DNA from 2 places in the Rossellomorea sp. NPDC077527 genome. Region 2 is predicted to be linked to the other one. Evidence: predicted binding sites of a transcription regulator. Region 2 holds the regulator's gene; the other holds the start of a gene.
What was found. Region 2 encodes Rex, which represses fermentation and respiration genes when NADH is low (regulators of the CRP and FNR family bind a similar motif). Its sites were predicted from a motif close to TTGTGAAATATTTCACAA; they were not measured.
Positions count from the first base shown of each region.

Region 1: ACIGG7_RS18045 (AtpZ/AtpI family protein) is a predicted target of Rex. The motif match lies at 2,927-2,944, and genes of this name have one in related genera.

Region 1 is NZ_JBITVL010000005.1:227,367-233,426, reverse strand. Features, by position in the region: gene ACIGG7_RS18060 (serine hydroxymethyltransferase) at 1-368, shown strand, start outside; gene upp (uracil phosphoribosyltransferase) at 758-1,387, shown strand; gene wecB (non-hydrolyzing UDP-N-acetylglucosamine 2-epimerase) at 1,406-2,557, shown strand; gene ACIGG7_RS18045 (AtpZ/AtpI family protein) at 3,100-3,321, shown strand; gene ACIGG7_RS18040 (ATP synthase subunit I) at 3,328-3,702, shown strand; gene atpB (F0F1 ATP synthase subunit A) at 3,725-4,438, shown strand; gene atpE (F0F1 ATP synthase subunit C) at 4,517-4,729, shown strand; gene atpF (F0F1 ATP synthase subunit B) at 4,875-5,399, shown strand; gene ACIGG7_RS18020 (F0F1 ATP synthase subunit delta) at 5,396-5,932, shown strand; gene atpA (F0F1 ATP synthase subunit alpha) at 5,960-6,060, shown strand, end outside.
Region 2 is NZ_JBITVL010000011.1:3,780-9,839, forward strand. Features, by position in the region: gene ACIGG7_RS22320 (ABC-F family ATP-binding cassette domain-containing protein) at 1-1,725, opposite strand, end outside; gene ACIGG7_RS22325 (redox-sensing transcriptional repressor Rex) at 1,915-2,592, shown strand; gene ACIGG7_RS22330 (twin-arginine translocase TatA/TatE family subunit) at 2,647-2,817, shown strand; gene tatC (twin-arginine translocase subunit TatC) at 2,833-3,600, shown strand; gene ACIGG7_RS22340 (YdiK family protein) at 3,616-3,825, opposite strand; gene ACIGG7_RS22345 (CPBP family intramembrane glutamic endopeptidase) at 3,822-4,565, opposite strand; gene groES (co-chaperone GroES) at 4,856-5,143, shown strand; gene groL (chaperonin GroEL) at 5,199-6,060, shown strand, end outside.

The sequences.
Region 1 (6,060 bases), on a different contig from region 2:
TAGGAGAAGGTCTTGTGAAAGAAGGAATCGATCTTGTATCAGGCGGTTCTGATAACCACCTATTATTGATCGATACACGTTCACTAGGATTGACTGGTAAAGTGGCTGAGAAAGTCCTTGATGAAATCGGAATCACGGTTAATAAAAACACGATTCCATTTGATCCGGAAAGCCCATTCGTCACTAGCGGTGTCCGTATCGGAACAGCAGCTGTGACATCAAGAGGTTTCGGACTTGAAGATATGGACGAAATTGCTTCAATTATGGCATTGACTCTTAAGAACCATGAAGATGAAGCGAAATTGGAAGAAGCACGCAAGCGCGTTATTGATTTGACGAGCAAATTTGAGTTATATCCTGAGAGATAACTATGTTGACCTCTTCATTAGAGACGGATGTTTCTGGTGGGGAGGTTTTTTGATGAGTATGGGTAATGAGTTCCATAATTTGTTAAAAAACGCAATAACCCAGTGAAATGACGCAATTAATGAAAAAACGACGCAATTACAAGCAAAAATGACGCAATAAACTTTAAAACGACGCAATCACCCCCGTCCAAAGCTTTTTGTCCTCACCCACTCAACCAAATTAAACAAAAACCCTCATCGCGAGGATCCAAACTTCTCAATTCTAACGATTCCATTACACTTCCCATCTCTTGTTGCTCTTAAATTGTCTTTTATGTACAATAGTCTGAGGTGTAAATGAAGTGGACAAACCATTTTTACATAAAACTGAATTTAAAGGAGAGAGTCGAATGGGCAAAGTATATGTATTTGATCATCCGTTGATCCAACATAAGTTGACATTTATCCGTGATAAAGAAACTGGTACAAAGGAATTCCGTGAGCTTGTAGATGAGGTTGCAACGCTGATGGCCTTTGAAATTACGCGTGATCTGCCATTGGAAGACATTGATGTAGAAACGCCGGTAAGCAAGGCGAAAGCGAAAACCCTTGCAGGTAAAAAACTAGGGATTGTTCCTATTTTACGTGCCGGTCTTGGAATGGTTGATGGAATCCTTAAATTGATCCCAGCTGCGAAAGTGGGGCATGTTGGGTTATATCGTGACCCTGAGACTCTTAAACCGATTGAATATTACGTAAAGCTTCCAAGTGATGTGGAAGAGCGTGACTTCATCCTGGTCGACCCGATGCTTGCGACGGGCGGATCTGCTGTTGAAGCCATCAACTCATTGAAGAAACGCGGTGCCGTCAGCATCAAATTCATGTGCTTAGTCGCGTGTCCGGAAGGTGTAGACGCCATCAAGGAAGCGCATCCTGATGTTGATATTTTCATCGCTGCTCTTGACGAGAAGCTGAATGAAAAAGGCTACATCGTTCCTGGTCTAGGGGACGCAGGAGATCGTTTGTACGGAACGAAATAAGAAAGGTAGGGCGAAAAAATGACGAATCCAATCAAGGTAATGACTATTTTTGGAACAAGACCGGAAGCCATCAAGATGGCTCCACTTGTATTAGAATTAAAAAAGTATCCAAAAAACTTTGAAACGATTGTGACAGTTACAGCTCAGCACCGTGAAATGTTGGATCAGGTATTGAATATCTTTGATATCACGCCTGATTATGACCTGAACATCATGAAAGACCGTCAAACTCTAATTGATGTAACAACCCGAGGGTTGGAAGGTCTCGATAAGATCATGAAGGAAGCAAAGCCGGATATTGTTCTGGTCCATGGTGATACAACGACAACATTTGTTGCAAGCCTTGCAGCCTTCTATAATCAAATCTCTGTCGGCCATGTCGAAGCCGGGCTGAGAACATGGAATAAATACTCACCTTTCCCAGAGGAGATGAATCGTCAGCTGACAGGTGTCATGGCGGATCTTCATTTTGCTCCTACGGAAAAATCATCTCAGAATCTTCTGAATGAAAGTAAAAAAGAAGAGGGTATTTTCATCACTGGAAATACTGCGATCGATGCATTAAAAACAACGGTAAAAGATGAGTATCATCATGAAGTATTGGAGAAGGTCGGAGATGACCGTTTAGTATTGCTGACGGCTCACCGCCGTGAAAACCTTGGTCAACCGATGCGTAACATGTTCCGTGCCATCAAACGATTAGTGGAAGAGCATGATGATATCCAAGTTGTTTACCCTGTTCATTTGAACCCTGCCGTTCGTGAAGTGGCAGACGAAGTTCTCGGTGATGACAAGCGCATTCATCTGATCGAACCACTGGATGTAATCGATTTCCATAACTTCGCTTCTCGTGCTCATCTTATCCTGACTGATTCCGGCGGTGTACAGGAAGAAGCGCCATCATTGGGTGTACCGGTTCTTGTCCTTCGTGATACAACGGAACGTCCGGAAGGCATTGATGCGGGAACATTGAAGCTTGCAGGAAACGAAGAAGAAAACATCTACAAGCTTGCAAAAGAACTTCTGACAGATCCGGAAGCACACAGCAAAATGTCCAAAGCAACAAACCCGTATGGAGATGGACAGGCATCCTACCGAATCACCCAAGCGATCCGCTACCACTTCGGTCAACTGGATGAACGCCCAAAATCCTTCGATCCAAACGAATAAAACTAAGTAAAGGTCCGTCCCTATTAAGTGTAGAGGGACGGACCTTTACAATTTTCTAAGACCTTCTATCTTAGTTGGAAGTATTTACATTAAATTCAAGGGTTACTCAATAAGGGAATCTTCTATATAATGGAGGGGCATGTGAAGTAGGGAACTATGAATTTGTTAATATATTTAAGAGGATGTGGGTGTTCGTCTGAGGTGGACATTGAGCTCTGTATTTGGAGTTTGAGGTAATAAGATGAATGGACTAAAAGGGGAAAATACTTTCCGGTCGACTCGTCTTATGCTTGTCGCCCCAGAGCAAGCCCCCTCCGCTTTTCTGTAAATGTGTTGAAAATGTGAACAATTTGGAAACACGTGGATAGGTTGTGAACTTTTTAACTTGAACGCATTGACATAGATAAAGCCCTATTGTATGCTTACAAAGGATGTAAAATGATAAGGTTTTCACAATGGGAAAACCCTTATGCAATCGGTTTTGCATCATGTCTGAAACGCTTGCCTCGTGTTCAAATTTCGTTTGAATGGGATGGGTTGAAATGGGTCAAAAAAACGAAAGCCCATATAAAGCAATGGCCATTTATTCGGCCATTTTGGCACAGCTTGTTGGGTCTATCTTAGTAGGGATTTTCCTGGGAAGATGGATTGATCAGCAGGTTGATTCAGCACCACTCTTTTTAATCATCGGATTACTCCTCGGTCTCGCCGCAGGAATTTATGCGATGCTTCGAACAGTACGACATTTCTTCTTAGGAGAATAATAAGATATGCCGGAACTCCATCAAATGTTTAATAGACAGCGGAAATACATATTGTACGTGCTATCTATTTACGTCCTGGGTTGGGGATTCACCAGCCACAAATCAGTATTCTTAGGGTTAATGTTAGGGACTGCTCTTAGTCTCTTTATGCACTGGGGCATGACCAAGCGGGTCTCGAAGTTCGGGGACGCCGTGGTAGCCGGGCAAAAAGTGAGATCACTTGGAACCACTTCCCGTATGGCCGCAGCCGCCCTTGGAGTCATCATTGCCACACGATTTCCAGAAACATTTCATCTCCTAAGTCTTATTTTGGGATTAATGACTACCTATATTGTCATTATGATAGATTATTTTTTCAGCAGCTTCAAAACTAATAAATAGCGGGGAAGAGAGGTGAAGTATTTTGAATCATGGAGCACCTACAACCGAATTTCTGGGTTTGACTTTTAACCTTGCGAACGTTTTGATGATCACGGTCGCAACGGCCATAGTGTTTATTATTGCCCTCTTATCTACACGTCGCTTAGCCCTGAAGCCTACCGGGATGCAGAACTTTTTTGAGTGGGTCATGGACTTTGTCAAAGGGATCATTAAGAGCAACATGGACTGGAAGACGGGTGGCCGTTTTCATATCTTAGGTCTCACGATTATCATGTATATTTTTGTATCGAATATGCTGGGTCTGCCATTCTCTGTCGTATATGACGGCGAATTATGGTGGAAATCACCTACAGCCGATCCTGCCATCACAATGACCCTTGCGGTTATGGTCGTGGTACTGTCCCATTTCTATGGAATCAGATTAAAGGGATTTGGCGAATACGGGAAGGATTTCTTCAAGCCGATGTGGTGGTTATTCCCGCTAAAAATCATTGAAGAGTTTGCAAACACTCTTACATTGGGTCTTCGTCTTTACGGTAACATCTACGCCGGTGAAATCCTGCTAGCACTACTTGCGGGTCTTGCCGTTAACGGTGGTATCGGCGGAACGATCGGAGCTATCGCACCAATGCTTGCTTGGCAAGGATTCTCGGTGTTTGTCGGATCAATCCAGGCTTTCATTTTCTGTATGTTAACAATGGTCTATATGGCTCACAAAGTAAGCCACGACCATTAATATATACCTGTTCATTACGGTGGACAAACATATATGTAAAAAAATATTTTTCTTATACATTAAAGGAGGAACTTTAGAATGAGTCTTATCGCAGCAGCAATTGCAGTTGGTTTAGCAGCACTAGGAGCAGGTATTGGTAACGGTCTTATCGTAGGTCGTACAGTAGAAGGAATTGCACGTCAACCAGAATTACGTGGTACTTTACAAACAACAATGTTTATCGGTATCGCACTAGTTGAGGCACTTCCAATCATCGGTGTAGTTATCGCTTTCATCGCACTAGGAAGCTAATAGAAACTGACACATGTTAAATGGCGAAGTTCGTCTTGACGATTATCTTCGCCATTCCTATGTACTAGAGAATAGATTCTTTGCAAGAACGGTTCATTTATAAAAAAATACGATCCAATCGATTCTTGAAGGGAGTGAATCGAGTATGTTAACTAACGCATTCGTTATCGGTGAGGCAGGTCACAGCGTCCTTAATACAGGGGACATCGTGTTCCAGTTGATCATGTTCCTTGTCCTTATGGCGCTACTTAAGAAGTTTGCCTGGGGTCCATTAATGGGAATCATGCAGCAACGTGAAGACCACATTGCCGGTGAAATCACAGCAGCCGAAAAAAGCCGCACTGAGGCTAACAATATTTTAGAAGAGCAGAAGAAACTTCTGAAAGAAGCTCGCCTTGAAGCGCAAACGATGATTGAAAACTCTAAGAAACAAGGTTCTGACCAACGTGAAGAGATCATCGCAACTGCTCGTCAAGAGGCAGAAAGATTGAAAGAATCTGCAAAACGCGAAATCGAAACACAAAAAGAACAAGCTGTTGCTGCACTTCAGAAACAGGTTGCATCTTTATCAGTACTTATTGCTTCTAAGGTCATTGAGAAGGAACTTTCTGCTGATGATCAACAGAAGTTGATTAACGATTATATTCAAGAGGTAGGGGAAGAGCGATGAGCTACTCTTCAGTTGCAAAGCGCTATGCGTTAGCTCTTTTCGAGATTGCCCAGGAACATAATCAGCTTGAAGGGATCGAAGAAGAGCTGCGTACAGTGAGAGCGGTTTTCCTTGAGAACACCGAATTAACGGTACTCTTTGAAAATCCTAAGCTTACGTTAGATAAGAAGAAGTCATTGATTCAGGAAGCATTTTCAACAGCTTCCCCGTATGTCTTGAACACATTGATGCTGATGACGGACCGTCACCGTACGGGCGAGATCACAGGTGTCGTCGAGGCATTCATTGAATTGACAAACGAAGCACGCGGAATTGCAGATGCCACAGTGTACTCTGTACGTCCGTTAACGGAAGATGAGCAAACAGCATTATCATCTTCTTTTGCAAAAAAAGTCGGAAAACAATCATTAAGAATTACCAATGTGACAGACGAAAATTTACTTGGCGGCATCAAGGTCCAAATCGGAACCCGCATCTATGATGGAAGCCTTCAAGGTAAATTGACTCGTCTTGAGCGTGAACTAATTCGTTAACTTTCGTATAAATGAGGGGTGAAATTCATGAGCATCAAGGCGGAAGAAATCAGCGCGCTGATAAAAAAGCAAATTGAAAACTATCAGTCTGAGATGAAAGTAAGCGATGTAGGTACAGTTATCCAAAT
Region 2 (6,060 bases):
GAGTTTTTTCGCTTCTTTATCGATCTTATGAGACTGCTTTTGAGTCGTACCTTGAGATAAAGACGTTTCTCCTTGTTCGATACGTTCAAGTGCCGCCAATTCTTCCTGCTGTTGTAACTTTTCCACATAATAATCGTAATCGCCAAGGTATTCGGTTGACCCTTTCTTGGATAATTCTACAACCTTTGTGGCAATCCGGTTGATGAAGTAACGGTCATGGGAAACGAATAGGATCGTTCCTGGATAATCGATCAGGGCATTTTCCAACACTTCTTTGCTGTCTAAATCCAGATGGTTCGTCGGTTCATCGAGAATCAATACGTTTCCTTTTTCCATCATCATCTTGGAAAGCGCTAATCGTGCTTTTTCTCCACCGCTTAATGTGGAAACGGGCTTAAGGACATCTTCGCCTGAGAAAAGGAAGTTACCCAGGACTGTGCGAATTTCTTTCTCCATTTTCATCGGATACTCGTCCCACAGTTCATTTAAGACGGTTTTATTAGAAGACAGTTCGGCTTGTTCCTGATCATAGTAACTGATGGACACATTGGATCCGAATTTAAATGTTCCATTCAGTGGCTGGAGTTTATTCACCAATGTTTTTAAAAGCGTCGATTTCCCGATTCCGTTCGGGCCGACGAGCGCGATGCTGTCCCCTTTTTTGACAGAGAAATCAATATGAGAAGAAATTTTCTCGTCCCTACCATATCCAATGGTAAGATCCTGGACATGCAGGACGTCGTTTCCACTTGGACGTTCGATCTGGAACGCGAAGTTGGCAGATTTCTCATCTCCGAGTGGCTTGTCCATCCTATCCATACGTTCTAACTTTTTTCGACGGCTTTGAGCCATCTTGGTAGTGGAGGCACGAGCGATATTCCGTTGAATGAAGTCTTCGAGCTTGGCGACTTCCTGTTGTTGACGCTCGAACATTTTGAGATCCTTTTCATAGTCTTCTGCTTTCTGTTCAAGGTACCTACTGTAATTGCCCAGATATTTCTTGCTCCTGTTCCGTGAAATCTCATACACCTGGTTGACGACGCTGTCTAAGAAATAGCGGTCATGGGATACAATCAGGACGGCCCCTTCATAGCTTTGAAGATAGGTCTCAAGCCATGATAACGTGTCGATATCCAAATGGTTGGTCGGCTCATCAAGGATGAGGATATCGGGCTTGGTGAGAAGAAGTTTACCGAGAGCGAGACGGGTTTTCTGCCCACCGCTCAATGTGGATATCTTAGTGCCGTAATCGAAATCGGCGAAATTCAATCCGTGAAGGACGGATCGGATATCCGCTTCATACTGATATCCACCGGAGTCCTTGAAGCGTATTTGAAGTTCATCATATTCTTTCAATACTCTTTGATAGAAATCTTCTTGTTCATAAACGGAAGGGTCGGCCATCTGCTGCTCCAATGAGCGTAATGTTTTCTCCTGTTGCTGTAACTCTGCGAAGACGGTGAGCATCTCGGCCCAAATGGACAGATCAGACTCCAAGCCAGTATTCTGCGCAAGGTACCCGATGGAGACACCTTTTGGCTTTGTGATTTCACCGGCATCATAGGAAAGATGACCTGCAATAATTTTAAGAAGAGTCGATTTGCCCGCTCCATTACGGCCAACGAGGGCAACACGATCTCGGGTCTGTATTTCAAGTTTAATATTTGATAGGATATTATCTGCACCAAAGTTTTTGGTTAGTTGATTCACTTGTAGAAGAATCATGACGTTTCACCTCTATTTCATAGTGCTAGTGTACCGTATTTGAGAGGGGAACGGCAATCATTCGACTATTAATCATCATACACTTGGGATAAAATATAGTGTATGATGATAGGAGAGTTTATAAATTCTGTATGCCCGCTTTTTTGGAAGCGGTATCAGAGGGCTTGAAAAGATGTGGGGGAATACAATATGAACCAGGATACAACGAAAATTCCACAGGCAACGGCCAAGCGCCTTCCGTTATACTATCGCTTTATTAAAAATCTGTATTCATCTGGTAAGCAAAGGGTTTCATCGAAGGAATTAAGTGAAGCGGTGAAGGTCGATTCTGCTACCATCCGCAGAGATTTTTCTTATTTTGGAGCATTGGGAAAGAAGGGATACGGCTATAATGTCAATTATCTCCTCTCCTTCTTCCGCAAGACACTGGATCAGGATGCCCTTACGAAGGTAGTGCTGATCGGGGTGGGGAACCTTGGAACGGCGTTTCTTCATTATAATTTCATCAAGAATAATAATACAAAGATTGAAATGGCATTTGAAGTCGATGAAAAAAAGGTCGGCACGCAAATCAGCGATGTCCCTGTTTTTCATTTGGATGATTTAGAAGAGAAGCTTCTAGGGCATGATATTGAAGTAGCGATCCTGACAGTTCCGGCATCTTCTGCTCAGAACATCACAGATCGGTTGGTTTCTTCCAATATAAAGGGGATCTTGAATTTCACCCCAGCGAGATTGACCGTACCAGACCATATCCGCGTCCACCATATCGATTTAGCGGTTGAACTACAGTCACTCGTATACTTCTTAAAGCATTACTCTGAGGATGACACGGAAATGTCACAAGATGGAATCATAACAGAATAGAAAATCTTTCAAATGTACGTTATGATAGAATGGTAAAAGAGGAGGTGTCTCATTATGCCAGGTCCAGGTAGCCTCGTATTAATTGCAGTCGTTGCATTACTTATTTTCGGTCCTAAGAAATTACCGGAATTAGGAAAGGCAGCAGGAAATACACTGCGTGAATTTAAAAATGCAACAAAAGGCTTAGCAGATGATGAAGACGAAAAAAATAATAGTGCTAAGTAGAGTAGGATGAACGCCATGAGTCAAAGAGACATGACAGTTTATGAACATATAGGAGAATTGCAGAAACGACTCATGTTTGTAGTCGTTTTCTTCTTGTTAGCCGTTGTTGTAAGCTTTTTTCTTGCAGAGCCGCTAATCAGATACTTACAGCATGCCGATGAAGCGAAAGAGTTAACGATGAATGCCTTTCGTATCACAGATCCTCTGAAGATCTATATGGAAATGATCATGTTCATCGCTTTGATCATGACATCTCCCATCATTTTGTTCCAGGTCTGGTCTTTTGTCAGTCCAGGTTTATATGAACGGGAAAGAAAAGTGACACTTAGTTATATTCCCGTGTCCTTATTACTTTTCCTAGGTGGATTGTCATTTTCTTATTTTATTTTGTTTCCATATATCGTGAAATTCATGATGGGTTTATCAACGAATTTAAATATAGAGCAAGTGATTGGGATCAATGAATACTTTCATTTCTTGTTCCAAATCACCATTCCTTTTGGTTTTCTGTTTCAGTTACCTGTAGCCATGTTATTTCTTACACGGTTAGGGATTGTAACGCCGATGATGATGGGGAAAATGAGAAAAGCCGCATACTTTATCTTATTGGTTATCGCAGCGCTTATCACGCCCCCGGATATTGTATCTCATTTAATGGTGACTCTGCCATTATTCATATTATATGAAATCAGTATTTGGATATCCAAAATCGGCTACAAAAAGGTGTTAGAAGCAGAGCAGAAGCTTGAAATGGAACAGTTCGAGAATATAAATAAGGATTGATCAAATGATCAATCCTTATTTTTTGTTCTTTATTTGTTTTTTGATCTTGAAATGCAACATGATCATCCGTAGCCCGGAACCGAAGTCCAGGGTCGCAAGAAAGATGAGCATGTACGTGAAAAATCCCCAACCTTCATCATTCTGTACGTTTTGTACAGCGAAGTATGTGAAGAGCACACCGAGAAGGAGATAGATCACTCCTGAGAATAATGGTGATCTCCTCATAGAAATAATCCTCCAATAAATCCTTGTATTTTTTCAGCTTCGTTCATCATTTTCTCGATTTCGTCCTTATAGATAGATTGCATTAGAACGACCGTTGTATTCATGGCAACGTGGGCAAATATTGGCACCAGGATCCGCTTCGTTTTTACATAAAGGAAGGCGAAGGTGAAGCCCATCGCGGAATAAAGGATCACATGCTCCGGCTCGAAATGGGCTAGAGCGAAAATGACCGAGCTGATAAGGGCGGCAAAGAAGAAATGCATCTTCTCGTAAAGCACGCCAAAAATGATCTTCCTGAATACGATCTCTTCCAAAATTGGGCCGATTATGGCCGCAACTATCATAGATAATGGAACCTTTTCAATAATACCGATAATCATCTGGGTGTTTTCAGAACCCATCTGGATCCCCAGGGCATACTCGACTCGGATTGCAATCGTTTGGGCAAAGAAGGCCATGAAGATCCCGAGCACCGCCCATATGATGGAACGGCCAGTTCCTATGGGAGCGCTGCGTTCAAGCCGAGTACTAGTCTCACTTTTCCTAAGAATGCTCCAGACAACGAGAAGAGTCAGCGTAAAGCTGATGACGAGCCAATAACCTGGAACCACACTTTTGACTACATTTTCCGGTTTCCCTAGGATATCGACACCAATTTTATATAAAAGGGGTACCCCGACAATGCTTGAAAGCTGCATGACGATATAGGCAATTAAAATAAATCCGAAATGTTTTTTCAACGTTTGATCTCCTTTAGCTCCTGTAAGATAACGACCAGCTTTACTCCTGTACAATTCTACTAAGAAAAGCGGAACTGTTCAAATCTAAGGGTTTTATTCATCCTGGAATATATGGGGAAAGAGGAGCATAGGATAGGAGGGTGTGAAAAAAAGAGAAATATGACGAAAAAAATTTTAAGCAGGACTCTTGCAAAATGAAAACGAATTAATTAATATAATAGTTGTGTTAGCACTCACAGAGCTCGAGTGCTAATAAATATCATTTACATATTTCAAGGAGGTTGTTTCACTTGTTAAAACCACTAGGTGATCGCGTCGTTATCGAGCTAGTTGAGTCAGAAGAAAAAACAGCAAGCGGTATTGTGCTACCGGATTCCGCAAAGGAAAAGCCACAAGAAGGTAAAGTGATGGCTGTAGGTACTGGTCGCATTCTTGACAACGGTGAGCGCGTTGCTCTTGAGGTAGCTGTCGGCGATCGGATCATTTTCTCTAAATACGCTGGTACAGAAGTGAAATACCAAGGCACAGAATACCTGATCCTTCGTGATAGCGATATTCTGGCTGTAGTTGGCGAATAATTAAATTTCCGTATAGTAAACCATACATTATTTAAATAAGAGGAGGACTTTATCAATGGCTAAAGATATTAAATTCAGCGAAGAAGCACGCCGTTCCATGCTTCGCGGTGTCGATCAATTAGCAAATGCAGTAAAAGTAACTCTTGGACCAAAAGGACGTAACGTGGTACTTGAGAAGAAATTCGGTTCACCACTTATCACAAATGACGGTGTAACCATTGCGAAAGAAATCGAACTGGAAGATGCATTCGAAAACATGGGTGCCAAACTGGTTGCTGAAGTAGCAAGCAAAACAAACGAAATCGCCGGTGACGGTACAACGACTGCAACGGTCCTTGCTCAAGCAATGATCCGTGAAGGTCTTAAAAACGTAACAGCTGGTGCTAACCCTGTTGGCGTTCGCAAAGGAATCGAAAAAGCGGTTCAAGCGGCTATCGAAGAATTAAAAGTGATTTCTAAGCCGATCGAAGGCAAAGATTCCATCGCTCAAGTTGCGGCTATCTCTGCAGCTGACGAAGAAGTCGGTCAATTGATTGCAGAAGCAATGGAGCGCGTTGGAAACGACGGCGTTATTACAATCGAAGAATCAAAAGGGTTCACTACTGAACTTGACGTAGTAGAAGGAATGCAGTTCGACCGTGGATATGCATCTCCATACATGGTCACTGATTCAGATAAAATGGAAGCTGTCTTAGAAAATCCATACATCCTGATCACTGACAAGAAAATCGGTAACATCCAGGAAGTACTTCCTGTCCTTGAGCAAGTCGTACAACAAGGTAAGCCACTATTAATGGTAGCAGAAGATGTTGAAGGTGAAGCTCTTGCAACGCTTGTTGTAAACAAACTTCGCGGAACATTTAACGCTGTAGCTGTTAAAGCTCCTGGCTTCGGTGACCGTCGTAAAGCGATGCTTG